DNA from 3 places in the Bradyrhizobium sp. USDA 4454 genome. Region 1 is predicted to be linked to each of the others. Evidence: predicted binding sites of a transcription regulator. Region 1 holds the regulator's gene; each other region holds the start of a gene.
The links. Region 1 encodes PhoB, which activates phosphate uptake and scavenging genes when phosphate is short. Its sites were predicted from a motif close to TGTCATNNANCTGTCAT; they were not measured.
Positions count from the first base shown of each region.

Region 2: a site for PhoB is predicted at 5,443-5,459, ahead of ACVIW0_RS05970 (inorganic phosphate transporter). Genes of this name have one in related genera too.
Region 3: a site for PhoB is predicted at 1,578-1,594, ahead of ACVIW0_RS00635 (DUF2794 domain-containing protein). Genes of this name have one in related genera too.

Region 1 is NZ_JBTRCN010000001.1:7,629,559-7,639,561, forward strand. It holds gene ACVIW0_RS35535 (SGNH/GDSL hydrolase family protein) at 1-158, opposite strand, end outside; gene ACVIW0_RS35540 (SGNH/GDSL hydrolase family protein) at 175-948, opposite strand; gene ACVIW0_RS35545 (OpgC domain-containing protein) at 945-2,204, opposite strand; gene apaG (Co2+/Mg2+ efflux protein ApaG) at 2,487-2,885, shown strand; gene ACVIW0_RS35555 (Hsp33 family molecular chaperone) at 3,017-4,027, opposite strand; gene argF (ornithine carbamoyltransferase) at 4,217-5,143, opposite strand; gene ACVIW0_RS35565 (acetylornithine transaminase) at 5,143-6,345, opposite strand; gene ACVIW0_RS35570 (hypothetical protein) at 6,344-6,583, shown strand; gene ACVIW0_RS35575 (GcrA family cell cycle regulator) at 6,843-7,355, shown strand; gene phoB (phosphate regulon transcriptional regulator PhoB) at 7,615-8,325, opposite strand; gene phoU (phosphate signaling complex protein PhoU) at 8,387-9,106, opposite strand; gene pstB (phosphate ABC transporter ATP-binding protein PstB) at 9,127-9,945, opposite strand; gene pstA (phosphate ABC transporter permease PstA) at 9,942-10,003, opposite strand, start outside.
Region 2 is NZ_JBTRCN010000001.1:1,269,254-1,279,256, reverse strand. It holds gene msrA (peptide-methionine (S)-S-oxide reductase MsrA) at 140-856, shown strand; gene msrB (peptide-methionine (R)-S-oxide reductase MsrB) at 878-1,291, shown strand; gene ACVIW0_RS05990 (DUF3309 family protein) at 1,484-1,648, shown strand; gene ACVIW0_RS05985 (hypothetical protein) at 1,870-2,160, shown strand; gene ACVIW0_RS05980 (DUF4112 domain-containing protein) at 2,460-3,008, opposite strand; gene ACVIW0_RS05975 (Crp/Fnr family transcriptional regulator) at 3,333-3,701, opposite strand; gene ACVIW0_RS05970 (inorganic phosphate transporter) at 3,758-5,380, opposite strand; gene ACVIW0_RS05965 (DUF5413 family protein) at 5,531-5,965, opposite strand; gene ACVIW0_RS05960 (hypothetical protein) at 6,163-7,740, opposite strand; gene ACVIW0_RS05955 (adenylosuccinate synthase) at 7,776-9,068, opposite strand; gene ybaK (Cys-tRNA(Pro) deacylase) at 9,418-9,900, shown strand; gene ACVIW0_RS05945 (hypothetical protein) at 9,922-10,003, opposite strand, start outside.
Region 3 is NZ_JBTRCN010000001.1:120,363-130,365, reverse strand. It holds gene ACVIW0_RS00640 (Bax inhibitor-1/YccA family protein) at 10-801, shown strand; gene ACVIW0_RS00635 (DUF2794 domain-containing protein) at 1,147-1,518, opposite strand; gene ACVIW0_RS00630 (DUF1223 domain-containing protein) at 2,031-2,792, opposite strand; gene acnA (aconitate hydratase AcnA) at 3,020-5,740, opposite strand; gene ccmA (heme ABC exporter ATP-binding protein CcmA) at 5,986-6,588, shown strand; gene ccmB (heme exporter protein CcmB) at 6,902-7,570, shown strand; gene ACVIW0_RS00610 (heme ABC transporter permease) at 7,646-8,443, shown strand; gene ccmD (heme exporter protein CcmD) at 8,448-8,627, shown strand; gene ACVIW0_RS00600 (DsbE family thiol:disulfide interchange protein) at 8,624-9,217, shown strand; gene ACVIW0_RS00595 (ComEA family DNA-binding protein) at 9,388-9,765, shown strand; gene ACVIW0_RS00590 (septation protein A) at 9,832-10,003, opposite strand, start outside.

The DNA of each region.
Region 1 (10,003 bases):
AGTTCAGCCTTGGCACCGGGCGCCAGCGCGGCGTGCTGGCCGGCCTGGCCGGTCTGTGCGCGCGACGGCCCAACCGCAAGCGGCGCCAGCAGCGCCAGCACTGCCGCGGCGCACAGGCTCCGCGGCAGCGACGCGCGAAAAGGGAAGGCAAAACGCATCACAACTCTGCTTCCTCTAATTCTGCTGCACCGGGCCCAGATGGGCCGCATCGATCACGAATTTCGCAAGGGCGCGGCCGAGACAGGCGTGAACCTTCTTGGCCAGATCGACACCATGCGAGGTGCTGAACAGGTCAAAATATCCGGCGTCGCTCCACTGCTTCATGATCGCGAACCGGTCGAACAGCGGAACGTCGTGCTGCTGCGCCACCACCTTCATGTTGTCGAGATATGGCGGTGCAGAGATCATCGTCTCCGTACGCGGGCTGTATTGCAGGTTGACCAGCACCACGTCGGTCCCGGCGCCCCGCAACGCAACAACGCCGTCGTTGATGGCGGTACGAAAATCGTCAGGATCGACTGCTCGCATAGCATCGACCGTGCCGGTCTGCCAGATAACCAAAGTAGGCTTTTTTGCCTCAACAAGCTTAACAAGAGTTCCTGCGGTCTCCTCGGCGGTGTTCTTTCCCTGTAATTCTACGGATAGATCGATGGTCGCCGACGGAAATGCCTCTTTCAGCGCCGCCTGCAGCTCGGCCGGATAGGCGCTGGCCTCGTTGCCGGGGATGGTCGAGGAACGGCTGCCGACCACCAGCACGCTGAGCGGCCGGTTGGTCTTCACCGCATCGGTGACCTTCGGCAGCGAGCTCTCGCTCGTCAGCAGGTAGGCCGGCACGTCGCAGGGCGGTGCCGGCGGTGCCGGCTCGGGGTTGTCGCCGGCGCGCGCGGGCGCTGCCGCCAAACTGGCGGCCAGCAGCAGCAGGCCCAGCATCGTCCGCGCGGACTTCATGCTCCTCCTCCCGCCAGATCGGCGTTGCCGACAGCACCTTTTTTCGAGGCGCCTTTGTCGGCGGAGTGCTTGTACCACGAGATAATCCACGCCATGCCGCACATGATGAGGATGCCGCAGATGCTGATCAAGGCGTGCAGTGCGGCACCGCCGGACACCTCGGCAAGCACGAAGTGACCGGCAAAGGCAAGGAATACCCCGAGACAGAATATCTCAAGCGAATGCTGGCCACACAGGATCAATGGTCGCAGCCAGCGCGATTTCAAGCCCGGCCAATCCCGGGGCAGGAAGCGCACCGTGAGGGCTGCGAGCGCCAGGAAGTGCGCGAACCGCAACACGTCCAGGTCGGTCTTGTTGATCGGATACATCCATTGCTCGATGAGCTTCGGCATGATGTGGCCGAGCTGCGGCACGTACCAGGTCAGCGTCACGAAGAACGCCGCAACCAGATAGACGATGCAGATCCACATCGTGATGTTCGACGACAGGATGCGCGACATCCGCCGCGCACCGCCGAGCGCGCACCAGGCGCCGAACACGAACAGCAATTGCCAGGCGAACGGATTGAACGCCCAGAAGCCGTTCGGATAGGCCGACAGATACAGGTCGAACTGCCAGGTCAGCGCGTAGAGCAAGACCGACAGGCCGAGCGTGACGTCGGGCTTCCATTTCATCAGCCACAGGATCAGCGGCAGGAACAGCATCAGCACGATATAGAGCGGCAGCACGTCCATGTTGACCGGGCGGAAGCGCAGCAAGAGCGCCTGCACGATGGTGACGTCGGGCTGCTTGAGGAAGTCCATGATCCCCATCTCTTCCGAGTAGAGCGGGTTCTCGAACGAGGTCGCCACATAGGAGATCTCGGCGAGGAAGATCGTGAACAGGAAGACATGCGCGACATAGATCTGCCAGACCCGGCGCAGGATGCGCGCGGTCGCGATCACGACGCCGCCCTCCAGCATCGCCCGGCCATAAACGAAGGCCGCGGTATAGCCGGAGATGAAGATGAAGATCTCGGTTGCGTCGGAGAAGCCGTAATTGCGGATCGTCAGCCAGGTCAGAAGATTGGTCGGCAGGTGATCGATGAAGATCAGCCACAGCGCGAGCCCGCGGAACAGGTCGAGCCTGAGCTCGCGCTCGCCGGTCACCGGCAGCGTGATCGCGGGCGCGGCGACCTTCGCCTTGACCTCGCTCTTGGCGTCGCTCTTGGCGTCGGCCGCCGGCGAACCGGCTATGGGATCGGCAATCGAGCTCATCAAACACCGTGTCGGTCGCGGACGCCCCGCCTGCCCAGCCGAAAAGATCATATCGGTCCGCGACTTCCCGAGAAAGCCTTGCCGACCAGGCGCGCGGCGACATGCGGCCGCGCCTTAAAGCGGAACTATGTTGAAACAAGGATGAACGGTCCCGGCCTGGACCGGCTTTTCAGGGCCCGGCAGGCAATTGGTTCCGGCTGACCAATTCGCTATGATAGGCGCCAGTTTGCGCATGATCCAATCGAAAGCGGATTTTGCACTGAGACCATCGGATTGAGCCGCATGTATCGCGCCGTTACCCGTCAGATCGAAGTCACCGTCGAGCCCAACTTCATGCCGGAGCGCTCGTCGATCGATCGGCGCGAATATTTCTGGTCGTACAGGATCGTGATCGTCAATTCGAGCACGGAAACGGTGCAGCTGCGGACACGGCACTGGATCATCACCGACGCCACCGGCCGCCGCCAGGAGGTCCGTGGCGAGGGCGTGGTCGGCGAGCAGCCGGTGCTCGCGCCCGGCGAGCGCTTCGAATACACCTCAGGCGTGCCGCTGCCGACCGCCTCTGGCTTCATGACCGGCAGCTACCAGATGGTGACCCAGGGAGGCGAGCGCTTCGAGATCGACGTGCCGACATTCTCGCTGGACAGCCCGAGCCCGGATGGGAAGCGGGTGTTGAATTGACACCTGCGTAGCCCGGAGAAGCCACCGGGTCGCGCGAACGCGCGCCGGATGAGTTCCGCGCAATCCGGGGCGGCTCCAACCCCGGATACACCTGCCCCGGATTACGCTTCGCTCCCTCCGGGCTACGATGACTACGATTTTTGCTCCACGCCCGCTTCCTGCGGCGTGAATTCGTACACCGACGAGCAGAACTCGCAGGTCACGACGACCTTGCCGTCCTTGACCATCTCGGCGCGATCGTTCGGCGCAAAGCTCTTCAGCATCGAGGACACCGCATCGCGCGAGCAGGAGCACTGCGCGCGCAGCGGTTGCGGGTTGAAGACGCGGACGCCGCGTTCGTGGAACAGGCGATACAGCAGCCGCTCGCCGGAGAGATCGGGATCGATCAGCTCGACATCCTCGACCGTCGAGATCAGCGACTGTCCCTCGACCCAGGCGTCGTCATCCGGCACCGAATGCGCGGCCGTGCCCTCCGGTGCGTCGCCGGGATGCAGATCGGCCTGCTTGGCGCGCTCGGGCGCCTTGGGCAGGAATTGCAGCAGGATGCCGCCGGCGCGCCAGTGCAGCTTGCCGCCCTCGCCGCCGCGCATCTCCTCGCCGACGGCAAGCCGCACCCGGGTCGGGATCTGCTCCGAGCGCAGAAAATATTCGTGCGCCGCCTCTTCGAGGCCGCCGCCGTCGAGCGCGACCAGCCCCTGGTAGCGGCTGGTGTTGGAGCCCTGATCGATAGTCATCGCAAGGTGGCCCTTGCCGAGCAGCTCGCCCGAGGTCTGCCCCGGCTTGAGCTGCGCCGCGTCGTAGCGCGCATAGGCCCGCAGCCGGTCGGGCGCCTGGAAATCGACGATCAAGAGCGACACCGGACCTTCGGTGCGGGTCTGCAGGATGAAGCGGCCCTCGAACTTGACGGAGGAGCCGAGCAGCGTGGTGAGTACGATCGCCTCGCCGAGCAGCTTGCCGACGGCCGGCGGATAATCGTGCTTGTGCAGGATCTCGTCGAGCGCCGGGCCGAGCCGGGTCAGCCGGCCGCGCAGATCCAGCGCGCCGACCTCGAAGGCGAGCACGGCATCGTCGACAGGAACCGAAGACGGCGCGCGAACCGGCGCCTCGGTGGTGATTTTGATGTCGGGGGATTGTGAAATCATGGCGCTCTATCTGGGGTCTCGGACCGTGAAATAAAGGGGTTCACTCAACGAGGGATCGTCGTCCCGGCGAAGGCCGGGACCATAACCACAGGATTTTGTCGCGGCACAAGGTGTCTCCCCTCGTGCCTGTTTCGTTGGCCGCGGCGTATGGGTCCCGGCCTTCGCCGGGACGACAGTGTTGAAGCGGCCCTACGCGACTTCGTTAAAGCACCAGGCCAGAATGCCCTTCTGCGCATGCAGGCGGTTTTCCGCCTCGTCGAACACCACGGATTGCGGCCCGTCGATCACCTCGTCGGTGACCTCCTCGCCGCGATGGGCGGGCAGGCAGTGCATGAACAGGGCATCGGGCTTGGCGAGCGACATCAGCTTGGCGTTGACCTGATAGGGCCGCAGCACGTTGTGGCGGTGCTCGCCCTCCTTGTCGCCCATCGACACCCAGGTGTCGGTGACGACGCAGTCGGCGCCGCGCACGGCGGCTTCCGGATCGGTGCCGAGCATGATCGGGGCATTGGTCGCCTTGATCCACTCGCGCATCGGCTTCTTCGGCGACAGCTCCGGCGGGGTTGCGACATTGAGCTGGAACTTGAACCGCTCGGCGGCATGCGCCCAGGACGCCAGCACGTTGTTGTCGTCGCCGGTCCAGGCCACCGTCTTGCCCTCAATCGAGCCGCGGTTCTCCTCATAGGTCATGAGGTCGGCCATCACCTGGCAGGGATGCGAACGTCGGGTCAGGCCGTTGATGACGGGAACGGTGGCGTGGGCGGCGAGCTCGAGCAGCGCGTCATGGTTGAGGATGCGGATCATGATCGCATCGACATAGCGCGACAGCACGCGCGCGGTGTCGGCGATGGTCTCGCCGCGGCCGAGCTGCATCTCGGCGCCGGTCAGCATGATGGATTCACCGCCGAGCTGGCGCATGCCGACGTCGAACGACACCCTGGTGCGGGTCGACGGGCGCTCGAAGATCATCGCCAGCGTCTTGCCTTCGAGCGGCTTCCTAGCCTTCTCGTGCGCCTTCAGCTTCGCCTTCATGGCGGCGCCGGCGGACAGCATGTTGCGCAGCTCGGCGAGCGGCAGCTCGTTGATGTCGAGGAAGTGACGGACCGGCTTGCTCATTATCCGGCCTTCCTCGGCTGCGCTGCCGACAATGTCGCGCAGGCGCGCTCGAGCGAGACGATCGACTGGTCGATCTCGGCTTCGGTCACGATCAGGGGCGCCAGGAACCGGACCACATTGTCGCCGGCGCCGACGGTGAGCAGCTTCTCGTTGCGCAACGCGGCGATCAGGTCGCCCGACGGCACCACGGCCTTGACGCCGATCAAGAGGCCCTCGCCGCGCACTTCCGCCAGCACGCCGGGATAGCGGTCGACGACGGAGGCGAGCTTCTGCTTGAGCAGCAGCGACATCTTCTGCACGTGATCGAAGAAGCCGGGCTTGAGCATGACGTCGAGCACGGCATTGGCCGCGGCGACCGCCAGCGGATTGCCGCCGAAGGTCGAGCCGTGCGAGCCCGGCGCCATGCCTTCGGCCGCTTTCGCGGTCGCGAGCACCGCGCCGATCGGGAAGCCGCCGCCGAGCGCCTTCGCGAGCGACATCACGTCCGGCGTGACGCCGGTGCGCTTGTAGGCGAACAAATCGCCGGTGCGGCCCATGCCGGTCTGCACCTCGTCGAAGGCGAGCAGCAGGCCATGCTCGTCGCACAGCGCGCGCAGCGCCTTGAAGAACGCCTGCGGCGCCGAGCGGACGCCGCCCTCACCCTGGATCGGTTCGATCAGGATGCCGGCGGTGTGCGGGCCGATCGCCTTCTTCACCGCCTCGATGTCGCCATGCGGCACCTGGTCGAAGCCGTCCATCGGCGGGCCGAAGCCTTCGAGATATTTCGCCGAGCCGGTCGCGGCCAGCGTGGCCAGCGTGCGGCCATGGAAGGCGCCTTCGAAGGTGATGATGCGGTAGCGCTCGCCATGCCCCTTGGAGAAGTGATAGTGGCGGACCAGCTTGATCACGCCCTCCATCGCCTCCGCGCCGGAATTGCAGAAGAACACGAAGTCGGCAAAGCTCTGCTCGCACAGCCGCGCGGCGAGCGCCTCGCCGTCCGGGCTCTTGAACAGGTTCGACATGTGCCAGAGCATGGTCGCCTGTTCCTGCAGCGCCTTCACCAGATGCGGATGCGCATGCCCGAGCGCGTTCACCGCGACGCCCGAGGTGAAATCGAGATAGCGGTCGCCGTTGGTTGCGATCAGCCAGGCGCCCTCACCGCGCTCGAAGCCGAGATCGACCCGGGCGAAGACGGGGAGCAGATGCGACGAGGCGTTGGTCATGGCGTTCACTGCCGGTTTGAAGCCGACAATTGCCGCGCGCCTTGACGCCAGCGCAGCAACGGCCAGCTTCGGAAAACAAAACGGCCGCCTTTGCGGGCGGCACGTGGCGGGCATTCTATGCTGCGGCGGGTCCGTGTCAATCGCCAGGAGCCGGCCCTTTGCCGGGCTTCCTGCGCTGCCAAGCGAGCGCAATCCGGAGCATTCCGGTGCGGTGGAAAAGCCTCACAGCAATGCTTAACTTTCCGGAACATGTGGACGCACGGCCGCGGACTCTTGCGCCAGAGTCACGCCATATTGTAGCGTTTGGCCTGTCGGGTACGACATCTCGTGCGGCAGTACTGGACCCTCTAAGTAGCCTTTGTGTCTCGCGTAAACGTTCGGGCGCAACACCGCGCCCGGCGAGGGCTAAGGGATTCTGGCCGCAGGGATATTTGTCCAGATTTGGCTCGCAGCGCCGCTCCGATAACTGGCCGGCGCCATGCGAAAGGAAGAATGCGATGACGGTATTGACCTGGTCCGACGATCGCGTCGAGCAGCTGAAGAAGCTCTGGGAGTCTGGCCTGTCGGCCAGCCAGATCGCAGCGGAACTTGGCAATGTGACGCGAAACGCCGTGATCGGCAAAGTGCACCGGCTCGGCCTCTCCGGCCGCGCCAAGGCACCCTCCACGGCGGCGCCGCGGCAGCGCAAGGCGCGCCCCGCCCAGCACATGATGCGGGTGGCGCGCCCGGTCTCGCGCGGCAACACCGCGCTCGCGCACGCCTTCGAGGTCGAGATGGAGCCCGATCCGATCTCGTTCGACAATGTGGTGCCGATGAGCCAGCGGCTGTCGCTGCTCGAGCTCAACGAAGCCACCTGCCACTGGCCGGTCGGCGATCCATCGAGCCCGGAGTTCTTCTTCTGCGGCGGCAAGGCGCTCGCCGGCCTGCCCTATTGCGCGCATCACTCGCGCGTCGCCTACCAGCCCGCCGCCGATCGCCGCCGGCCGTCGGCGAAACCGCAGATCAAGTAGCACTCGGGAAAACTACGGAAGACCTGAAAAACAAATCCCCGCACAAGCGGGGATTTTTTTGTGGGGGCAAAGTCCGGAAGCATCACCAGTGTCGTCCCTGCCTAGTGCGCAATTGCGCACGGGGGCCGGGACCCATAACCACGAATGGGTGTTGTTAGAAAGCCGTCTGGCCGCTTGCCTATTGCGCCGGCCGCGGCGTATGGGTCCCGGCCTGCGCCGGGACGACGCCGTGTTGTGGCGTGTGATCGCTACGCAACCGCTACGGCTGCGGTTCGGCTTTCGCAAAGCGGTCGTCGAGCGCGTAGCCGGCGCCGCGCACGGTGCGGATCGGATCCTGCTCGCGGCCCGGATTGAGCAGCTTGCGCAGGCGGCCGATATGCACGTCGACGGTGCGCTCATCGATGTAGATGTCGCGGCCCCAGACGCTGTCGAGCAGCTGCTCGCGGCTGAACACGCGGCCGGGATGCTCGAGGAAGAATTCGAGCAGCCGATACTCGGTCGGACCGAGATCGATCGGACGGCCCGAGCGCGCCACGCGGCGCTTCTCGCGGTCGAGCTCGATGTCGCCATAGGTCAGGACGGTGGCGAGCCGCTCCGGGCTGGCGCGGCGCAGCAGGCCCTTCACCCGCGCCAGGAGTTCCGGCACCGAGAACGGCTTGACGATGTAATCGTCGGCGCCGGTGGCAAGCCCGCGCACCCGCTCGCTCTCCTCGCCCCGCGCGGTCAGCATGATGATCGGAAGCTGCTTGGTCTCGGGCCGCGCCCGCAGGCGGCGGCACAGCTCGATGCCGGACAGGCCCGGCAGCATCCAGTCGAGGACCACGAGGTCGGGAACGCGCTCCTTGAGGCGGGTATCGGCATCGTCGCCGCGCCCCACCGTTTCGACATCGTAGCCTTCGGCATCGAGGTTGTAGCGCAACAGCGTCGTCAGCGCTTCCTCGTCTTCGACTACCAGAATGCGTGCGCTCATCGGTCTAAATTCTCTCTCTGTGGTGATCCGTTGCCCAGACGCAAAACCGAAACGCCGTCGACTAGCTGTTACCCGGCACCGTGGTGGCAAAATTGGTCATGTCGCCCTTCGGGCGCTTGTCGGTGATCTGCTGGCCCTCGATCATGTAGAACACGGTCTCGGCGATGTTGGTGGCGTGATCGCCGATCCGCTCGATGTTCTTGGCGCAGAACATCAGATGGATGCAGAACGAGATGTTGCGCGGATCTTCCATCATGTAGGTGAGCAGCTCGCGGAACAGCGAGGTGCAGATCGCATCGACCTCCTCGTCGCCCTTCCAGACGTTCATCGCCGCCGGCAGATCGTGCGCGGCATAGGCGTCGAGCACCGACTTGACCTGCGACAGCACGAGATCGGTCATGTGCTCGAGGCCGCGGATCAGCTTCAGCGGCTGGAAATCGCTCTCCAGCGCCGCGACGCGCTTGCCCATGTTCTTGGCGAGATCGCCGATCCGCTCGAGGTCGGTGGCGACCCGCATCGCGCTGACGATCTCGCGCAGGTCGATCGCCATCGGCTGGCGGCGGGCGATCGTCAGCACCGCGCGCTCTTCGATGACGCGCTGCAGATTGTCGATCTCGATGTCGGCGGCGACCACGCGCTTGCCGAGCGCGACGTCGCGCCGGATCAGCGCGTCGACCGACTCGGTGATCATCCGCTCGACGAGGCCGCCCATCTCGGCGACCAGGCGGGTCAATTCCTGCAGGTCGCTGTCGAATGCCTTGGCGGTATGTTCGGAAGCCATCATCTCTCTCCTCAGCCCGGTCAACCGAACCGGCCGGTGATGTAGTCCTGGGTGCGTCGATCGCTCGGCGAGGTGAAGATCTTGTTGGTGTCGTCGAACTCGATCAGCTCGCCGAGATACATGAAGGCGGTCTTGTCGGAGACCCGCGCCGCCTGCTGCATGTTGTGGGTGACGATCGCGATCGTGTAATCCTCGGAGAGCTCCTGGATCAGCTCCTCGACCTTGGCGGTCGAGATCGGATCGAGCGCCGAGCACGGCTCGTCGAACAGGATCACCTCGGGACGCACCGCCACGGTGCGCGCGATGCACAACCGCTGCTGCTGGCCGCCGGACAGCGACAGGCCGGAGGCGTTCAGCTTGTCCTTGACCTCGTTCCACAGCGCGCCGCCGCGCAGCGCCTTCTCGACCCGGTCGTCCATCTCGGACTTCGAGATCTTCTCGTAGAGGCGGATGCCGAAGGCGATGTTCTCGTAGATCGTCATCGGGAACGGCGTCGGCTTCTGGAACACCATGCCGACCCGCGCGCGCAGCAGATTGAGGTCGAGCTTGGGATCGAGAATGTTGGTCTGGTCCAGCATCAGCTGGCCGGTGGCGCGCTGGCCCGGATAGAGATCATACATCCGGTTGAAGATGCGAAGCAGGGTCGACTTGCCGCAGCCGGATGGGCCGATGAACGCGGTGACGCGGTTGGTGCCGAGCGTCAGGTTGATGTTCTTGAGCGCGTGGTGCTCACCATAATAGAAGTTGAGGTTGCGCGCGGTGACCTTCGGCGCCGCTTCCGGCAATGGCACGTGGGGAGCGTGACTGGCGGAGGCTGTCGAAACTGAAAGCTCGGTCATTTTGCGGCCCTTTCGGCACCAAGGATACGCGCGCCGATATTCAACGCGAGCACGGTGA
Region 2 (10,003 bases), 6.4 Mb from region 1:
TCCCTCACGAAACCGTGTGGCCGGCGCCGTAACAAAACGTGCCCTCGCCCGTATTTTGAAGCGTCGGAGCAGCCCGGCCGATTTGCCAATGCCGGCTCCCGCTCTAGACTGGCCCCCATTGCGATCCCACGAGGAACCCATGTCCAAAAGCTCCCTCAGCCGCGTCTCGCTGTGCGCCGCCGCGATCGGCGCGCTGGCCGTTGCGGCGTTTGCCGTCGCGCCCACGCTTGCTGCCGAGGACGCCGTGATCATCCCGCCGCCTGCCGTGAGCGCGCCGGAAACCGGCATCAAGACCGCGGTGCTCGCCGGCGGTTGCTTCTGGGGCGTGCAGGGCGTGTTCCAGCACACCGCCGGTGTCGTCAGCGCGGTGTCCGGCTACTCCGGCGGCAGCAAGGCGAACGCCGACTACGAGAAGGTCTCGACCGGCACCACCGGCCACGCCGAGTCCGTCGAGATCAAATACGACCCGCAGAAGATCTCTTACGGCAAGATCCTGCAGATCTTCTTCTCGGTCGTGCACGACCCGACCCAGCTGAACCGCCAGGGCCCGGATTCCGGCACGCAATATCGCTCGGCGATCTTCACCACCAGCGACGAGCAGAAGAAGGTCGCGGACGCCTATATCGCGCAGCTCAACGCCGCCAAGGTCTACAAGAAGCCGATCGTCACCAAGGTCGGTGCGCTGGAGGCGTTCTATCCGGCGGAGGGCTACCACCAGGACTATCTGACGCTGCACCCGAACCAGCCCTATATTGCGTATAACGACATCCCGAAGGTCGAGAACCTGAAGAAGATCTTCGCGGAGAACTACATCGAGAAGCCGACGCTGGTGGGCAGCAGCAAGGTCACCAACTGAGCATCTCGCAAAGGAGGTTGAATGTCCGATACCAAAACCGACGGCAAGGTCCGCAAGAGCGAGGCCGAGTGGCGCAAGGAATTGACGCCGATGCAGTACGCCGTGCTGCGCGAGAAAGCGACCGAGCGGCCCTTCACCGGCGAATACGAGCATGATCCGCGCAAGGGCACCTATGTCTGCGCCGGCTGCGGGCAGACGCTGTTCGAATCCGACCAGAAGTTCGATTCCGGCTGCGGCTGGCCGAGCTTCTCCAAGCCCGCGGTCGAGAGCCATGTCGACGAGGAGCGCGACATGAGCCACGGCATGATCCGCACCGAGGTGCTGTGCTCGAAATGCGACGGCCATCTCGGCCACGTCTTCAACGACGGCCCCGGCCCGACCGGCCTGCGCTACTGCATCAACTCGGCGGCGCTGAAGCTCAACGAGACGAAGTAACGGCAGCGATCAAAGCCCCGCGCGCGACCACAACCGGTCCCGCGGGCTTTGTTTCGGCGGGCGGCGCAACTACATCCTTAAGGGTCGGCCGGAGGCTTTAACGACTCGCGGGCCGGAATGTGCTTTGATCCGGAATCGCGGGGCCGTAGGCGTCTCGCCGTGCGGCTGCCCGCCTGTTCTGAGGAGGGCGCCATGTCGCTTGGACTGATCCTCATCATCCTTCTGCTGATTATCCTGCTTGGCGGCTATAGCGGCCGGATCCGCGGCTATGGCTATGGTCTCGGCCACTCCGGAATGGGGCTTTTCGGGGTGATTTTGATCGTGGTCGCGATCCTGGCCTGGCTCGACAAGATATGAGCGCCGTAAGATATTGAAACATAATGCCTTATTTGATTGGAGCCCGTGCTATGCGCGGATTCAGCATGTGCCCTGTCAAGGGCGCTTCTGGGGTCGCATTTTTGTCAAAGAGGCCTATATTAGGGATCGAAATGACATGTACGGCGCGTCGCCAAGTATGGCCGCCGTCCCCAAATCCCTTACGCCACGCCAACTGCCAAGAACACAAGAGGTCGTCGACCATGCGTCCCCTGCGTCCGTTCAACTACAACACGTCTGCCGAACTGTTCCCTGCCGCGATCCGCAAGAAGAAGCGGGCGGGCTTCGCCTACCGCCGTTTCGGCACCGCTGCCGAGGCCGTGCAGTTCGCGATGGAGCAGCTGCCGGCGGATTCGCTGAACGGCGCCTATCTGCAGGTCGAGGAAGCCCGTTTCGATCAGAACGGCATCCGCTCGCTCTATGAGAGCGAAGCCTTCCCGCTGCCGCGCCGTCCGCGCCCGGCCGCCAGCCAGACCGACGCCGACGCCGCCTAAGATTTCTGCTCGTCGCCTAACGAAAAGCCCTCGGACCGATCCGGGGGCTTTTGTTTTGGAGCTGCGCTCCCTCGCCCCGTTCTTACGGGGAGAGGGCTGGGGTGAGGGGCTGTCACCGCGCATACGGTGACAGCTGCGTTTGCGGAGACCCCCTCACCCGGAACGCATCCAACGATGCGGCATAGCCGAAGCTTTGCTTCGGCGTTCTCGAGAACGGCCACCAAAGGCGGCCTACGCCTCTCCCGCACGCGGGGCGAGGTGAAGCAGAGTCCGTTCGATCGAAGGACTGTCGTCTCGAACTAGAATCTCGGCTGCTTGTCGAGCCAGCGCCGCAGCATCCGCACATTGCGGATATTGGCGCGGAACATGACGTCGAACGCATCACCCGCCACCGGCACCATGCCGATCACGCCGTCGACCGCGACATTGGCGAGCATCCGCGCGGTGATGTGCCAGGGCGCGCCGAGCAGACGGGCCTCGCGCACCAGCCACAGCGAGATCGCGGTCGTGATGATGTCGCCGACCACCGGGATCAGGCCGATCAGTCCGTCGATGCCGTAGCGGACATTGGTTCCCGGCACCACGAAGGCGATGTCGAGCAGCCTTGCGATCATCTCAAGCCGCTTGAGCCGCTCCTCGCGGGTCAGATTGCCGAACGGATTGGCGCTGGAGTTGCGGAAGTCGAACTGAAAGCCTTGATGAAACCCATCGAACTGCGGATGCAGCGGGCCATCGGCGAGCTCGCGCCCGTCCTGGTCGATCACCTTGCCGCGCGCCTCCGCCCCGCCGAACGGCGGCCGCGATCGCTTGGCGTTGGGCGTGAAGATGTCGTCCTCGGGCATGGCCATCACATGGTAACGCACGCAAGCGGTTCAAGTTGCGTCACATTACCACTGTGTCACCTTCAAGGTCCGTTACCTTCGCGTTCGCCTGGAGCGCGATGAAGTTAAGTTGAATCGGTTTGGCCACGGATACGGTCGACCTCTCCCCATTGGGGAGAGGTCGGATTGCGCCTGGCGATGCGAAGCATCGTCCAGTGCAACCCGGGTGAGGGTCCAGAGTCCTAATGAGAGACCGTAATCCCTCACCCGGCGCTACGCGCCGACCTCTCCCAAAGGAGGGGAGAGGTGAACCTCCACTGCCGCTCCGCGCCAACCCAATCTCATCGCGCCTTAATACACACCCTTGTTCATGGTCCTGAGCCGCTGCGCCAGCGTTCTCATCACCTTCAAGGCGAAATGCGGCGTCTGGCTGACGAGGAAGAGAAACTGCTTCTCCGAGACCGGGACCAGCTCGACATCGGTGAGCGCGGTGGCGCTCGCGCTCCTCGGCTCGTTGTCGATCAACGCCATTTCGCCGAAGATCGTGTCGGGCGCCAAGTCCGCCATGGTCTTGTTGCCGACCTGGATGCGCACATAGCCGCTCTTGATCACGAACAGCTCGTTGGCCTGCTCGCCCTCGCGAAAAATCACGCCGCCGGCCCGCACCAGCCGCGTTTCGATATCGTTGCCCGTCAGAAGGCTGAAGCTTGCGTCTGCCACTCGAAATCCCCTTTCCCGAACCGGGACGCAGGCGTCCCTGTTGTCTGCGGCTCCGGCTAGAATACATGGGCGAAAACAAGATAGAGCGTGCCCGAGATCAGCATCGCCATCGGCAAGGTCAGCACCCAGGCCATCGCGATGTTGCGCACGGTCGACCATTGCAGGCCGGAGCCGTTCGCGGTCATGGTGCCTGCGATGCCTGACGACAGCACATGCGTGGTCGACACCGGCAGGCCATATCCGTCCGCCGCGGCGATGGTCGCGGCCGCCGTGATCTCGGCGCAAGCACCCTGCGCGTAGGTCAGATGGGTCTTGCCGATCTTCTCACCGACCGTCACGACAATCCGTTTCCAGCCCACCATGGTGCCGAGGCCGAGCGCGATGGCGACCGCGATCTTCACCCAGGACGGAATGAATTTGGTGGCGGCATCCAGCGAGCCCTTGTAGCGATTGAGCGTCGCGAGATCGGCATTGCTCAGCCCATGGTCGCTGCTCTTCATCAAGAGGCGCAACGCCTCCGAGACCAGATACATGTCGTTGCGCGTGTTGCCGACGGTGTCGGCCGGGAATTTCGCCAGCGACCCGTACTGCACGACCTGGTCGCGGATCTCGCCGACCAGAACGGCAAGCGAGGGATAGGTATCGTCGGTGAGCTGCCGGAGCGCGATGTAGTTTGTCACCGCCGGACGCGGATTGCCCGCGACCTTGCGATCGGCGCCCTTGTCTTCGATGACCTTGCTCGCCGCCGCCGAGTTCGCGGTGAACGCCTCGATCTGGCTCGCAGGCATCGCGCGGTTGAGCGCGTAGGCGGTCGGCACCACGCCGATCAGGATCAGCATGATGAGGCCCATGCCCTTTTGGCCGTCGTTCGATCCGTGAAAGAAACTGACCAAAGTGCAGGTCAGGATCAGGATGCCGCGGATCCACCAGGGCGGCGGCTGATCGCCCTTCGGCTCGCCGAACAGCGCCGGCGTCGCGCGCATCAGTGCGGTCTTCAGGCCATAGAGCAGGATCGCGGCCAGCATGAACCCGAACAGCGGCGACAGCAGCAGCGCCTTGCCGGTGTTGACCGCCTGCGACCAATCCACGCCTGACGTCCCTTCCCTGCCGTGCATCAAGGCGTTCGCGATGCCGACGCCCATGATTGATCCGATCAGGGTGTGCGAACTCGAGGCGGGCAGTCCGAAATACCAGGTGCCGACGTTCCAGACGATCGCGGCGATCAGCAGCGCGAACACCATCGCGAAGCCGGCGCTGCTGCCGACCTGGAGGATCAATTCGACCGGCAGCAGCGAGACGATGCCGAACGCAACGGCGCCGCTCGAGAGCAGCACGCCAATCAAATTGAACAAGCCCGACCAGACCACGGCGATGTGGGCCGGCATCGAGCGCGTGTAGATCACGGTTGCGACAGCGTTGGCGGTGTCATGGAAGCCGTTGACGAACTCGAAGCCGAGCGAGATCAACAGCGCAACGAACAGCAGCAGGAAGGCGAGATAGGAGGTCTTACCTGCGCCGGTCGCCCCGACATCGGCGTAGATGCTGTAGGCCACGAACAGCAGCGCGGCGCCGATGATGCCGAGATAGAGGATGCCGGTGAGCGGATGAAAGCCCTTCTCGAGATCGGGCCCGCCACGCCGCGCGGGTTCGATCGAACCAGGTAATGCCAAATCGCTCATGTAAATGCCCTCATAGCCGCGGGAGGACAAAAGCGGCCATGTGACATTGGGACTACGTTTACATGACGCGCATATGACAGTTACATGAAGGTGGACGGACCCGGCTTGCGGCCGAAGCCTAATGCACTAATAGGGCTGGCATTACCTGCCCTAATGCTGGGACACCGGCTGCGCCGGCGCATGCAGCTCTTCGGCATATTTGTGCGCCAGCCAGGACGAGATCATGCTCGGGATGGACCCGACCAGCCCGTACAGGATGAACTGCACCGCGCCGCTTTCGGAGCCGTGCGAGGCGTAGGTCAGCGCCGCGCCGACGAACGCCACGAGACCTACGATCAGCATTCGCAGCGTCGGCGCGATCCGCCGCACATGCATCAGGATGTCGTCGACGGCAGCGAACATCAGCGACGGCACGATGCCGAACAGATAATTGTATTGCAGCGACTTCACGAACACGACGAGCAGCTTCGCCACCTCGCCGCCATTGGTCTCGGTCCAGTAGCCGGATTGATAGGTGGTCATCAGCAACAGCAGGAAGCCGCCGATGAACGGCCCGATGGCTGCGAAGATCAGATAGCGTTTCATGGCGTGCCCTTGCCCGACGTCGGCTAAGTGTAACGCAGTCACGCGATGGTTCTAGGGAAAATAGAAAGCGCCCGGCAAATGTTCGGTAAGCGCGTCGATGCGCTGCAACAACCCGCCGCCGATGTCGCTGCGATACGGAATCGCCGGACGAGGCCGGGCGATGACACCGTGACGCATCGAGGTGAGCGTAACGCTCGCTACTCACCCCACGCCGCGAACGCGTCGTTGAACGCCCGCTCGCCGGGGGCGCCCTTTTCGATCGCGATGATGGCGCGGCGCTGGTTGGTGTAGACCAGCGGCACGTCGAACCAGGAGCGCTCCTTCAGGAGCTGCAGATTGCGCGAGCGGTCCGCGTCGACGTTGGAGAGGCCGACCAGGAAGAAGCCGTCGGTAACCTTGACCGCGAGGCCGGCCAGCGGCGTGCCGCGCGCCTGCTCGTTGGACTTCATCAGGATGCCCGGCACGTTGCCGACGCCGCCATTGGCGAAGTCCTGCGGCAGGATGAAGGTCAGTTCTGCGGTATGGCTCGCCGGCAGCGATGAATCGGTGTTGCGGCGGAACGACATCGTCATCTTGAACTTGCGGTCGGGGATGTCGATGTCGGCGCGCACGGCAATGTCTGGCTTCTGGTTGCCCGATCCCTTGACCTGTTCGGTGCGCCAGACCACCGACCCGACATATTGCTTGCCCTTCGGATCCGACGGGTCCTCGTCATAGAGCACGACGCGTTGCGCCACCGGCGCGACCGGCTCGCCCGATGACGACGGCTGGCCGACGCGGTCGGTGATCTTCTTGCTCGCGGGCGCCGTCGAGGCATCCTTCGGCGCCTCGACCGGGGCGGAGGATGTGAACAGGCTGCTGGCCAGAGTGGTGAGCTGCTGCCGCATCAGGATGCCGGTGCCGACCAGAATCAGCAAAATGCCGATCACGATCGCGGTCTTGAACGGGAACATCGACCCGACGCGCGGCCGCTTCGGCTCGCGCTCGCCATTGCCGACCCGCGAGCGCTGCGGCGGCGCGCCCTGCGGCGCGTAGCGCTCGGCCTCTTCGATCGACTCGTCGTAGGAATACGGCGCCTCGGGATCGCCGCCGCGGTTTTCCAGGCTCGGCTCGAGCCGGTCGAATTCCGGCGAGGGCGACGGCACGTTGGCGTAGGTCTTGCGCGCGTTGCGGCTGGCCTGTGCCGCGGCACGGCCGAGATCGTCGGCGTCGGCGGTGATGTCGCGGAAACCGCGAACGCCCGGTGCGGCCGGCGGCACCGGCGGCGGCGCGCCTTCCGGACCGCGGCGCGGCGGACCCGGCGGACGGGCCTGCGGCGCCTGCGTCTCGGGAGCAGGCGGGTTTTGCGGCCGCGGCGGGGTCGGCTGCGGTGCATCGGGGCGCAGATTGCGCGGCGGACGGGGCTCGGCCGGCGGCCGCGGACGCGCGGCGTCGGCGGCATTGGCCTCGGGCGGCCGTGTATTTGCCTCCGGCGGTCTTGCACCTGCCTCCGGCGGTCTTGCGTTGGCGCGGCTGCTGCGGGCAGCGGCACCGCCGCCCGGGCGCGAGGCGTCGCGGGAGCGCTGCGCGGCCTCTGACTCGACCTTGCGAACCGCCTCCTCCAGCGACAGCCGTTCCCGGGTGATCTCGGATTCGGAGAGCGGCGGCTGCACGCCGCGGAGCTGCTGAATCAACGCCGTTCGCGCCCGCGCATACAGCGCACGGCGGGCTTCGCCGGGGGCGTTGGGGTCCAATCCGGCGATGGCGCGGGCGATCAGCGGGTAGTAGTCAGCCATTTCCACACAATTGGAGGGATATAGGTAATATCCCGTTAAGCCTCGAACGGATTCTGTACCAGAATAGTATCTTCACGCTCCGGGCTGGTGGACAGCAGGGCGATCGGACACCCAACCAGTTCCTCGACCCGGCGCACATATTTGATGGCCTGGGCCGGCAGGTCCGCCCAGGACCGCGCATTGGCGGTCGGCTGCTTCCAGCCCTCGATGATCTCATAGATCGGCTCGACCCGGGCCTGCGCGCCCTCGCCCGCCGGCAGATGGTCGATTTCCTTGCCGTCGAGCTTGTAGCCGATGCAGACCTTGATACTGTCGAAGCCGTCGAGAATGTCGAGCTTGGTCAGCGCCAGCCCGGCAATTCCGCAGGTGCGGACGGTCTGCCGCACCAGCATGGCGTCGAACCAGCCGACCCGGCGCTTGCGCCCGGTGTTGACGCCGAACTCCTTGCCGCGGCGGCCGATTTCCTCGCCAATCTCGTCGTGCAGCTCGGTCGGGAACGGCCCCTGGCCGACGCGGGTGGTGTAGGCCTTGCAGATGCCGAGCACATAGCCGACCGCGCCCGGGCCGAGGCCGGTGCCGGTCGCGGCCTGCCCCGCCACGGTATTGGACGACGTCACATAGGGATAGGTGCCGTGGTCGACGTCGAGCAGCGCGCCCTGCGCGCCCTCGAACAGGATGCGCTTGCCGGCGCGGCGCTCGAGGTCCAGGAGCCGCCACACCGTCTCGGCATAGGGCAGAAGCTTCGGTGCCAGCGCCGTCAGCTCGTTCAGGATGCCCTTGCCGTCGATCTCCTCCAGATTGAGGCCGCGGCGCAGCGCATTGTGGTGCGCCAGCAGGCGTTCGATCTTGTGCGGCAGGGTGTCGAGGTCGGCGAGGTCCATCAGGCGGATGGCGCGGCGGCCGACCTTGTCCTCATAGGCCGGGCCGATGCCGCGGCGGGTGGTGCCGATCGAGGTGATGGCGTTGGAGGATTCACGCAAGGAATCCAGCTCGCGATGCAGCGGCAGGATCAGCGTGACGTTCTCGGCGATGCGCAGATTGTCCGGTCCGACCGCAACCCCCTGTCCCTTCAGCTTGGCGACCTCGTCGAGGAAGGCCTGCGGATCGAACACCACGCCATTGCCGATCACCGCGAGCTTGTTCGGGCGCAGCACGCCGGAGGGCAGCAGCGCCAGCTTGTAGGTCTCGCCATTGATCACGAGCGTATGGCCGGCATTGTGGCCGCCCTGGAAGCGCACGACGATGTCGGCCTGCTCCGACAGCCAGTCGACGATCTTGCCCTTCCCCTCGTCACCCCACTGGGCGCCGACGACGACAACATTGGCCATTGCGAAGATGTTCCCTTCAGCTGTTTCAGAGACCATGATCGCGGCGAAAACGCGTCCGCCCACAGGATCATGCATTGATATGCCCAGCCCAAATCGCGGCGCCCGGCCGCGCACACGCAAGGCGCCTACCGGATAACGGAAGCGGCTCGGCTGCGCAAGCAAGAAGGGGGTCGTTTACGCCTTTTAGGCGAGCTACAACCCTTTGATATCCCCTGAAAATTCCACGCCGCGCCTGACGGAACCGGGCTGGCGGCAATTTAATGTTGGCGGGGCCCGAGGCTGACCCTAGGGCCGATTGATCGCCGGGCCCATTGCGGCGATCATCCAGCCTGATCAACCGGCAGGGTCCATGCCCAATTCGACACCAGCGACGATGGCACTGCGCAAGCTGGGCATTGCCTTCAAGCTCCACACCTATGTCTACGATTCCAGCGCCGCGAGCATCGGCCTGCAGGCGGCCGAGGCGCTCGGCGTCGAGCCGAACCGGATGCTGAAGACGCTGATGGCGGAGGTCGACGGCAAGCCGGTCTGCGCCGTGGTGCCGTCCGACTGCGAGGTCAGCATGAAGAAGCTTGCCGCGGCGCTTGGCGGCAAGTCGGCCAGGATGATGCGCCCGGCCGATGCCGAGCGGCTGACCGGCTACCATGTCGGCGGCATCAGCCCGTTCGGCCAGAAAAAGAAGGTGCCGACCGCGATCGACGAGACCGCGCTCACCCACGTCACCGTGTTCGTCAATGGCGGCCAGCGCGGCCTGCAGATCGAGATCGATCCGAACGACGCAGCACTTGCCGCCGGCGCCTCGATGAAGGCGCTGGTGGCGACGCAGGACTGACCCGAAGTCCGATGATCGCGATCAGTGTGAGGACTTGTCGCGGAAAAACTCCGCGCCGACGAAGTCGGACAGGCCGGTCAATTCCTCTGCCGAAATGTCATTG
Region 3 (10,003 bases), 7.5 Mb from region 1:
AATTCGACCATGTCGGACCTAGACCGCAATTACGCTTCTCCTTTCGGCCGGGCCGCCGGGCGCATTGACGCTGCGGCCGTTGACGCCGGTCTGCGCGCCTACATGCTGCGCATCTACAACTACATGAGTATCGGCCTTGCCATCACCGGCCTGGCCGCGCTCGGCGTCTACATGGGGGCGGTGACCACCGACCAGTCGGCCGCCGTCGCCAAGTTCGGCAATGCCTATCTGACGCAGTTCGGCTACGCGATGTTCGTGAGCCCGCTGAAGTGGCTGTTCATCCTCGCCCCGCTGGCGATGGTGTTCGTCATCTCGGCCGGCATCAACCGTCTGCAGCCTGCGACCGCCCAGCTCCTGTTCTGGGTGTTCTCGGCGCTGATGGGCCTGTCGCTGTCGTCGATCTTCCTGGTGTACACGCACACCTCGATCGTGCGCGTGTTCTTCATCACCGCGGCGACGTTCGGTGCGCTGAGCCTCTACGGCTACACCACCAAGCGTGACATGAGCGGCATGGGCTCGTTCCTGTTCATGGGCCTGATCGGCATCATCATCGCGAGCCTGGTCAACCTGTTCCTGGCGAGCTCGGCGCTGCAGTTCATCGTCTCGGTGGTCGGCGTGCTGGTGTTCGCGGGCCTCACCGCCTGGGACACCCAGCGGCTGAAGAACGACTACATCTACGGTTACGCCTCGCAGGGCGGCGCGATGGCAGAGCGTGCGGCAATCACCGGCGCGCTGTCGCTCTACCTGAACTTCATCAACCTGTTCACGCTGCTGCTGCAGCTGCTCGGTCAGCGCGACTAGGCGCCACGGAGCGAGCGGATCGATCCAAGCCCCGGCCCCAAGCGGCCGGGGCTTTTCTTTGCGCGGAGCAATGCAGCGTAGCCCGAATGGAGCGGAGCGCAATCCGGGACTCCTCCATCCGCGGTTACAACAGCCCCGGATTGCGCTGCGCTCCATCCGGGCTACGAAGTTATCTTCTCCTTCCCCCTGAAAGGGGGAAGGTCGGGATGTGGGTCAGCCCCAGACGATGGCGTATGTGGAGCGACAAGATCCCCACCCGCTTTGCTCTGGCAAGCAAAGCAACCTCCCTTTTCGAAGGGGAGGTTGGAATGAGCAGCCGCGGAGGAGCACCGGATCGCGAGCCCGCTACACCAGCGACAGCTTGCGGTCGATCGCGAGCAGCACACGCTCGAGTTCATGGCCGCGGCGCAGGATCAGACCGGTCGCCGAAATCACGCTGTACATGCCCTGCTTGCGCGCCAGCCGGGGGTCCTTCTCGATCCGGTAGATCGGCACTTCCGACGCGCGCCGGAACACCGAGAACACGGCACGGTCCTTCAGGAAGTCGATCGCATAGTCGCGCCACTCGCCGTCGGCGACCATGCGGCCGTAGAGATTGAGGATGCGGTTGAGCTCAAGTCGATTGAATGTCACGCGGTTGGGCTGGGGGGTCGCGGCGACGGGACGCGCCGCGGCGCGGCTCCCGCTCGGATCAGTGTCCTCCGAGATCAAACTCATCGAGCGCCTCCTGTCATCTCGGTGACGACGGAACCCGAAGGCCGTGCCCCCTTCGGGATCGTCACGAGAGTGACATGATTGCGCTAAGCGATGGGCCCTGCAAGGGGCCATTCGCCACGCAACCAGCCCTTAACCACGGTTGGACGCGACGGATTGTCCAAAAACCCGAGAGTCACGGGAACGTTAGCGGAATCATATTGCTGCCCCACTTCCGCCAATCGCCTGCCCCGCTGCCTTGCGAAAAGAAAATCCTGCGTTGGCCCGGTCCTTTCGGTTCCGGATTCCTCAGCCCCCAGCCCCCCGGGGCCGTCGGGATCGGGCCTGTTCGCAGGGGAGTCAAATCCCAACACTGGGCCAACGAAAGTTGGTCCTTTTTGTTTTGGGGACCTAAGCGATAGCGCACGCGGTCAAGGCGCAGGCGCAGGACCTCCCGGCCTTCCTTTCAGCCCATCACTGGATGCAGGTTCGCTGTCGCCTGGCGCGCGACCCAGCGACGAAGCGCGCCGTGACGCTTAGTGAAGCGAGGTGAAGGCGGCACCGAGCATCGGGCCCGGCTTGTCGCGATTGCCGTCCTGGACGTACACCGCCGCGGCATCGACGCCCTCGCGCGTGATGTTCTCGAGCGGCACGGTCCAGCTCCCGGACGACCCGTTCCAGTCACCCACCTTGAGCAGATTGCGCACCACATTGTGGTAGGTGATCTCGTGGCCGCGGTTCTCGCCGCGCGCGATCGAGATCGGCACCGACTTCGAGATCGAGCAGATCCAGACTTCGCCGCGCGACACGGCGGGCGATTTCGACGCCGCGACCGACACGTTGATCTGCTTGCCGGTCAGCGTCATGGTCACCGGCACCGACATCACGGTGCCGCTCTTCTCGGTGTCCTTGATCGCGCTTTCGATGCTGGCGCGGTCGCTGCCGATCACGTGCGCGGAGCCGTTGACCACGGCCTGCGGCGTATAGACGTCGCGATCGCCGCGCATATGCGAATAGGCCTTCTGGCGCGCGCTGAAGCGGGAGTCGGCCAGCGTATCCTTCCAGCCGAGATAGTCCCAATAGTCGATCGGCATACTGAGCGCGATGACGTTGGGGTCCTTCGCGAGATCGCCGATGATCTTGTCCGCGGGCGGACAGGACGAGCATCCCTGCGAGGTGAAGAGTTCGACGACAGCACGCGGATCGGCGTGAGCGGGGCGGATGATTGCGACGATCGCGCAGATACCGAGCGCACTGGACCATCGCGAGATAGAATTATAGGCCATCATCGCTGTCATACTGCGAACCAGTCGTGATGATTTCCATCCGTAATTGTACGGAGCATGAAGCCTGTCCTTGAACTTGCGTGCCCCAAAACGCGAGAAAGCGGCCTTTCATAGGCCGCCTTCTTTTTGGTCGCTACTCACTAAGCGGTGAGCCACCGATCACAAATCCGCGTTGGCCCATGGTCCCTCGCAACAAACGCGAGGGGTTTGCGCGGAGACCATGCTCCAACAAACGGCCCTTAGGCCGCGAGTTTGCGCAGCACATAATGCAGGATGCCGCCGTTGCGATAGTAATCGAGCTCGTCCAGCGTATCGATGCGGCAGAGTAGCGGGACATCCTTCTTGGCCCCGTCGGCGGAGACGATCTCGGCGGTCAGCGTCTGACGCGGCTTGAGATCGCCCTGCAGGCCACGGATCGTGACCTTCTCGTCGCCCTTGAGGCCGAGCGAGGACCACGACGTGCCGTCCTGGAAGGTGAGCGGAAGCACACCCATGCCGACCAGGTTGGAGCGATGGATGCGCTCGAAGCTCTGGCAGATCACCGCACGCACGCCGAGCAGGCGGGTGCCCTTTGCGGCCCAGTCCCGCGACGAGCCGTTGCCGTACTCGGCGCCGGCGAACACCACCAGCGGCACGCCTTCGGCCTGATACTTCATCGCGGCGTCGTAGATCGACATCTGCTCGCCGTCCGGCCAGTGCTTGGTCAGGCCGCCTTCCGGAATATTGCCGTCGGCGCCCTTCAGCATGAAGTTCTTGATACGGATGTTGGCGAAGGTGCCGCGCATCATCACTTCATGGTTGCCGCGCCGCGTGCCGTACTGGTTGAAGTCGGCGGGGCGCACCTGGTGCTCGCTGAGGAACTTGCCGGCGGGCGAGGTCAGCTTGATCGAACCGGCCGGCGAGATGTGGTCGGTGGTGATCTTGTCGCCGAACATCGCGAGGATGCGGGCGTCGACCACGTCGGTGACCGGATCCGGCTGCTTCTTCATGCCTTCGAAATAGGGCGGGTTCTGCACGTAGGTCGAACCCATGTTCCAGCGATAGGTCTCGCTTTCCGTGGTCTTGATCTTGCGCCAGTTGGTATCGCCCTTGAACACGTCGGCGTACTTCTTCTTGAAGATCGTCGCGGTGACGTACTTCTTCATGAAGGCGTTGATCTCCTTGGCGGTCGGCCAGATGTCCTTGAGGAACACCGGCTTGCCGTCCTTGCCGCTGCCGATCGGCTCGACCGCGAGGTCCTTGGTCACGGTGCCGGCGAGCGCATGCGCGACCACCAGCGGCGGCGAGGCGAGGTAGTTCGCCTGCACGTCCGGCGAGACGCGGCCTTCGAAGTTGCGGTTGCCAGAGAGCACGGCGGCGGCGACGATGCCGTTCTCGTTGATCGCCTTCGAGATGTCTTCCGGCAGCGGGCCGGAATTGCCGATGCAGGTGGTGCAGCCGAAGCCGACCAGGTTGAAGCCGACCTTGTCGAGATCGGCCTGCAGGCCGGAATTGGCGAGATATTCCGCCACCACCTGGCTGCCTGGCGCGAGCGAGGTCTTCACCCACGGCTTGGCCTTCAGGCCCTTGGCGGCCGCCTTGCGCGCCAGCAGGCCGGCGCCGATCAGCACGCTCGGGTTCGAGGTGTTGGTGCAGGAGGTGATCGCCGCGATCACGACGTCGCCATGGCCGAGATCGAAGTTGCGGCCCTCGACCGCGAAGCGCTTCGATTCGCCTTCGGGCTTCTTGTACTCGTTGACCAGCGCGGTCGCGAAACCGGTCGACACCGCCGGCAGCGCGATGCGGCCTTCGGGGCGCTTCGGTCCGGCCATCGACGGCACGACGTCGGCGAGGTCGAGCGTCAGCGTGGTGGTGAACACCGGGTCAGCCGACTTGGCGGTGCGGAACAGGCCCTGCGCCTTGGCATAGGCCTGCACCAGCTTGACGCGATCGGCCTTGCGGCCCGAGGTCTTCAGGTAATCGATGGTCGCGGCATCGACCGGGAAGAAGCCGCAGGTCGCGCCATATTCGGGCGCCATGTTGCCGATCGTCGCCTTGTCCGCGACCGAGAGATAGTCGAGGCCGGGGCCGAAGAACTCGACGAACTTGCCGACCACGCCGAGCTTGCGCAGCATCTGGGTGACGGTCAGCACGAGGTCGGTCGCGGTGACGCCTTCCTTGAGCTGGCCCTTGAGCTTGAAGCCGACCACCTCGGGCAGCAGCATCGACAGCGGCTGGCCGAGCATGCAGGCTTCCGCCTCGATGCCGCCGACACCCCAGCCGAGCACGGCGAGGCCGTTGACCATCGTGGTGTGCGAATCGGTGCCGACCAGCGAGTCCGGATAGGCGACCTCGAAGGTGCCGGTCTTCTTGCCGACCGTCATCTTCTCCTTCTTGGTCCACACCGTCTGGGCGAGATATTCGAGATTGACCTGGTGGCAGATGCCGGTGCCGGGCGGCACCACCGAGAAGTTCGAGAATGCCTTCTGGCCCCACTTCAGGAACTCGTAGCGCTCCTGATTCTGCTTGTATTCCTCGGTGACGTTCTTCGCGAACGCCTTGTTGTCACCGAAGAAGTTGACGATGACCGAGTGGTCGATCACGAGATCGACCGGCACCAGCGGGTTGATCTTCTCGGCATCGCCGCCGAGGTTCTGCATCGCGTTGCGCATCGCCGCGAGATCGACCACGGCAGGAACGCCGGTGAAGTCCTGCATCAGGACGCGCGCCGGACGGAACGCGATTTCGTGCTCGAGCTGGCGCTTCTTCAGCCACTTCGACACCGCAACGATGTCGTCCTTCTTGACGGTGCGGCCGTCCTCGTTGCGCAGCAGGTTCTCCAGCAGAACCTTCATCGAATACGGCAGCTTCGAAATCCCCTTCAGTCCGTTCTTCTCTGCCTGGGGCAGGCTGTAATAGACGTAGGACTTGCCGCCGACCTTCATGGTCTTGCGGCATTTGAAGCTGTCGAGCGAGGTCATGCGAGGAATCCCAATTTTCAGTTATACCCGGCAGGGGTAACTACGAGGGTAACTAAACACCAACACGGGCCAAGGGATGGCCTGGATGGCTTGCGGCCGCCGGTTGTGTGTGCTGCATCAAGTTCCCGGGCTTATAGAACCTTTCTAGAAGCGCCGCCACACCGACAAGCGTGCGACAGCGCTGCGTGACCCAAAAATTCTCGCACGGTAGCGAAAGATTTCAGAGGGCTGTGACAAGACGAACCATGCAGCTCTCGGGCCGAAATCTGAAATGCGTGCGCGGCGGGCGCGAGGTGTTTTCCGGCCTCGACCTGTCGGCTGCGGCCGGCGAGGCGCTCGCTATCACCGGCCCCAACGGCGCCGGCAAGACCTCGCTGCTGCGCGTGCTCGCCGGGCTCCTGGTTCCAGCCGAAGGTGTGGTTGCGCTCGAAGGCGGCGACGCCGAGCTCACCCTGCCTGAGCAGGCCCACTATCTCGGCCACCGCGACGCCGTGAAGCCGGCGCTGAGCGTTGCGGAAAATCTGTCCTTCTGGCGGGACTTCCTCGGCGGCGAGACCGAGGACGCCGGCCGCTGCCTTGCCGCCGTCGCGCTCGACCACGCCGCGCATCTGCCGGCGGCCTACCTCTCCGCCGGCCAGCGCCGCCGCCTGTCGATCGCCCGCCTGCTCTCGGTGCGGCGGCCGGTCTGGCTCTTGGACGAGCCGACCTCGGCGCTCGATACCGCCGGACAGGCGCTCTTCGTCGGCCTGATGCGCGACCATCTCGCCAGCGGCGGCCTGATTATCGCCGCGACCCATCTGCCGCTCGGCATCGATGCGAATGAGCTGCGGATCGGAGGCCCGGCATGAGCGCGCTGTTCGATCTCTCGTCGCTGCACGCAGGTCTCTCCGTCCCCTCCCCCCTTGGGGGGGAGGGCATAGGCCGCCTTTGGCGGCCGTTGACTGAAAGGACGCCGAAGCAAAGCTTCGGCTATGGAGAGGGGTGCCGCACGACGGGCTCTCTCGTTATGCGTGTCAACGACGCACGGCCGAGATTGCGAGCGCATCGCACCTATCACGCATCTCGCCCGGGGCCACCCCTCTCCCCAACCCTCCCCCGCCAGGGGGGAGGGAGCTCACCGATTGCGCGGCGCGACATCGGCTCACACGGCGGTGGTGCGGTATGAGCGCGCTCACCGCGTTGATCCGCCGCGACATCCGGATCGCGCTGCGCGTTGGCGGCGGGGCGCTGATCGGGGTGCTGTTCTTTCTCACTGTCACGGTGCTGATGCCGTTCGCGGTCGGGCCGGATCTGGCGCTGCTGTCGCGGCTCGGCCCCGCCATTCTCTGGCTCGGCGCGCTGCTGGCGAGCCTGCTCACGCTCGACCGGCTGTTCACGGCCGACCACGAGGACGGCTCGCTCGACCTGATCGTGATGAGCCGGACACCGCTGGAACTGGCCTGCGCGGCCAAGGCGCTGGCGCATTGGATCGCCGCCGGTCTGCCGCTGATAATCGCAACGCCGGTGCTCGGCCTGCTGCTCAATCTCGACGGCACGGCGACATTGGCGGTCGCGGCGACCTTGCTGGCGGGAACGCCGGCGCTGACCTTCACCGGCATGATCGGTGCAGCCTTGGCCGTGACGCTGCATCGCGGCGGGCTGCTGCTGGCGGTGCTGGTGCTGCCGCTGTCGATCCCGGTGCTGATCTTCGGGGTCGCGGCCTCGCAGGCGGCGATCTCGGGCCCGCTGTCCTTTGGAACACCATTCTCGATCCTGTGCGCGCTGTCGCTGGCGAGCCTCGTGATCGGCCCGTTTGCCGCCGCCGCGAGCCTGCGCCACGGGCTGGACTGAGATGGATCCGATCAAATCTCGCCGAGGGGAATTCGGCCAATTGCCTCGTTCACACCGGACGACTATCAGGGTGCCATGAAGCTGACCGAGACGCTGACCGACCTCGCCAATCCGACCAGGTTTCTGGTGCTGACCGCGCGCATCCTGCCGTGGCTCGCAGGCGTGACCGCGATCCTGCTCGCGATCGGGCTCTACCAGTCGGCGATGGCGCCCGACGACTATCAGCAGGGCGCCACGGTCAAGATCATGTTCATCCACGTCCCGAATGCGTGGCTGTCGATGTTCGTCTGGGGCGTCATGAGCGTCGCCGCGCTTGGCACCTTGGTGTGGCGGCATCCGCTTGCCGACGTCGCCGCGAAAGCCGCCGCCCCGATCGGCGCCGCCTTCACCTTCCTTGCGCTCGTCACCGGCTCGCTATGGGGCCGGCCGATGTGGGGCACCTACTGGGAGTGGGATGCGCGGCTGACCTCGGTCTTGATCCTGTTCCTGATGTATCTCGGCCTGATCGCGCTGTGGCGTGCGGTCGAGGACCCGTCGCGCGCGGCGCGGGCGGCGGCGGTCCTCACTCTTGTGGGCGCGATCAACATCCCGATCATCAAGTTCTCGGTCGACTGGTGGAACACGCTGCATCAGCCGGCCTCGGTGTTTCGCGCCGGCGGGCCGACGCTCGACAAGGCATTCCTGTGGCCGCTGTTGGTGATGGCGATCGCGTTTTCGCTGCTGTTCATCACGTTGCATCTTGCGGCGATGCGCAACGAGATCCTGCGCCGGCGCGTGCGCAGCCTGCAGATGATGCAGGCGAGCCGCGTCTCGTTCGCGAGAGAAGCAGGCGCCGGCTCGCGTGACGGAAGCGCGCCCAAGGGAGCGGGGTGACACGATGTCGCTTGGTCCCTACGCCTCGTTTATCGTGACGTCCTACGCGCTGGTCGCAGCCGTGGTGCTGCTGTTGATCGTCTGGATCGTCGCCGACTATCGCCGGCAGCAGACCCGCCTCAAGGAGATCGAGGCCAGCGGCATCATCCGCCGCTCCGGCCGCAGCGCGGCGGACATCAGATGAGCGACCAGGCGACCGATAGCCCGCCGCAAACCCGCCGCCTGCTGGTGGTGCTGCCGCTGCTGATCTTCCTCGGGCTGGCCGCCCTGTTCCTGCTGCGGCTCTATGGCGGCGATCCCTCAAAAATTCCGTCGGCGCTGATCGGCCGGCCGGCGCCGCAGACCGCGCTGCCCGCGCTCGACGGCCTGGTGAAGGACGGCGCTCCGGTCCCCGGCCTCGATCCCGCCGCGTTCAAAGGCAAGGTCTCGGTCGTCAACGTCTGGGCATCCTGGTGCGTGCCCTGCCATGACGAGGCGCCGCTGCTGACCGAACTTGGCAAAGACAAGCGCTTCCAGATCATCGGCATCAACTACAAGGACTCGCCCGAGAACGCGCGGCGCTTCCTCGGCCGCTACGGCAATCCGTTCGGCATCGTCGGCGTCGACGGCAACGGCCGTGCCTCGATCGAATGGGGCGTCTACGGCGTGCCCGAGACTTTCCTGGTCGGACGCGAGGGCACCATCGTGTACAAGCTGGTCGGCCCGGTGACGCCTGACAACGTCAACAGCGTGCTGAAGACCGAGATCGAGAAAGCGCTGCACGCGGGACAGTAAGCGCATCGTCATTCAGCGGTGCTGTGAACCGCTGGTGAATGACGAGGAGAAATGCCTGCGACAAAATACTTCGTCGCATTTATCTGCGGTTCATTTCGCGGCCACGGCAACGCCACGAACGCAACCCCAACTCAGCAGCGTTGACATCAACGTTCCTCTGGAGGGGACATATGCGCAAGACCACACTCGCTTCACTTCTCGCCACCGCGCTGACGTTCGGCATGCTGACGGCCACGCCGTCGATGGCCCAGAGCGTTCAGCCGGCCACGCCCGCCACCAAATCGGAAGCCAACAAGATGGCTCCCGCGCCGAAGGCTGCGACACCCGACGCGAAGACGACGGGAATGGCGAAGGACGACCTGCTCGACGTCAACAGCGCCACCGCCGACCAGCTCGACGCGTTGCCCGGCGTCGGCAAGGCGTATTCGGCTGCGATCATCAAGGGCCGCCCCTACAAGGGCAAGGATGAGCTGGTGCAGAAGAACATCCTGCCGCAGGCGACCTACGACAAGATCAAGGACAAGATCATCGCCAAGCAGAAGAGCTGAACTCTGAAGAGTTGATCACCGAGACCTCGAACGCAGCGCGGGCAATCGTCCGCGCTGCGTTTCGAGCTACTTCCGCAGGTCGCCGGCGTCCGCCTCGCTGGTTTCCAGCGAGACCGGCTCGAGGTGATAGCGCTTGGTCAGCGGCATCTGCGCGATGGCGAAGATCATGGTCAACGGCGTCACGCCGAACACCTTGAAGTTCACCCAGAAATCCGTGGTCTGCGTGCGCCAGACGATC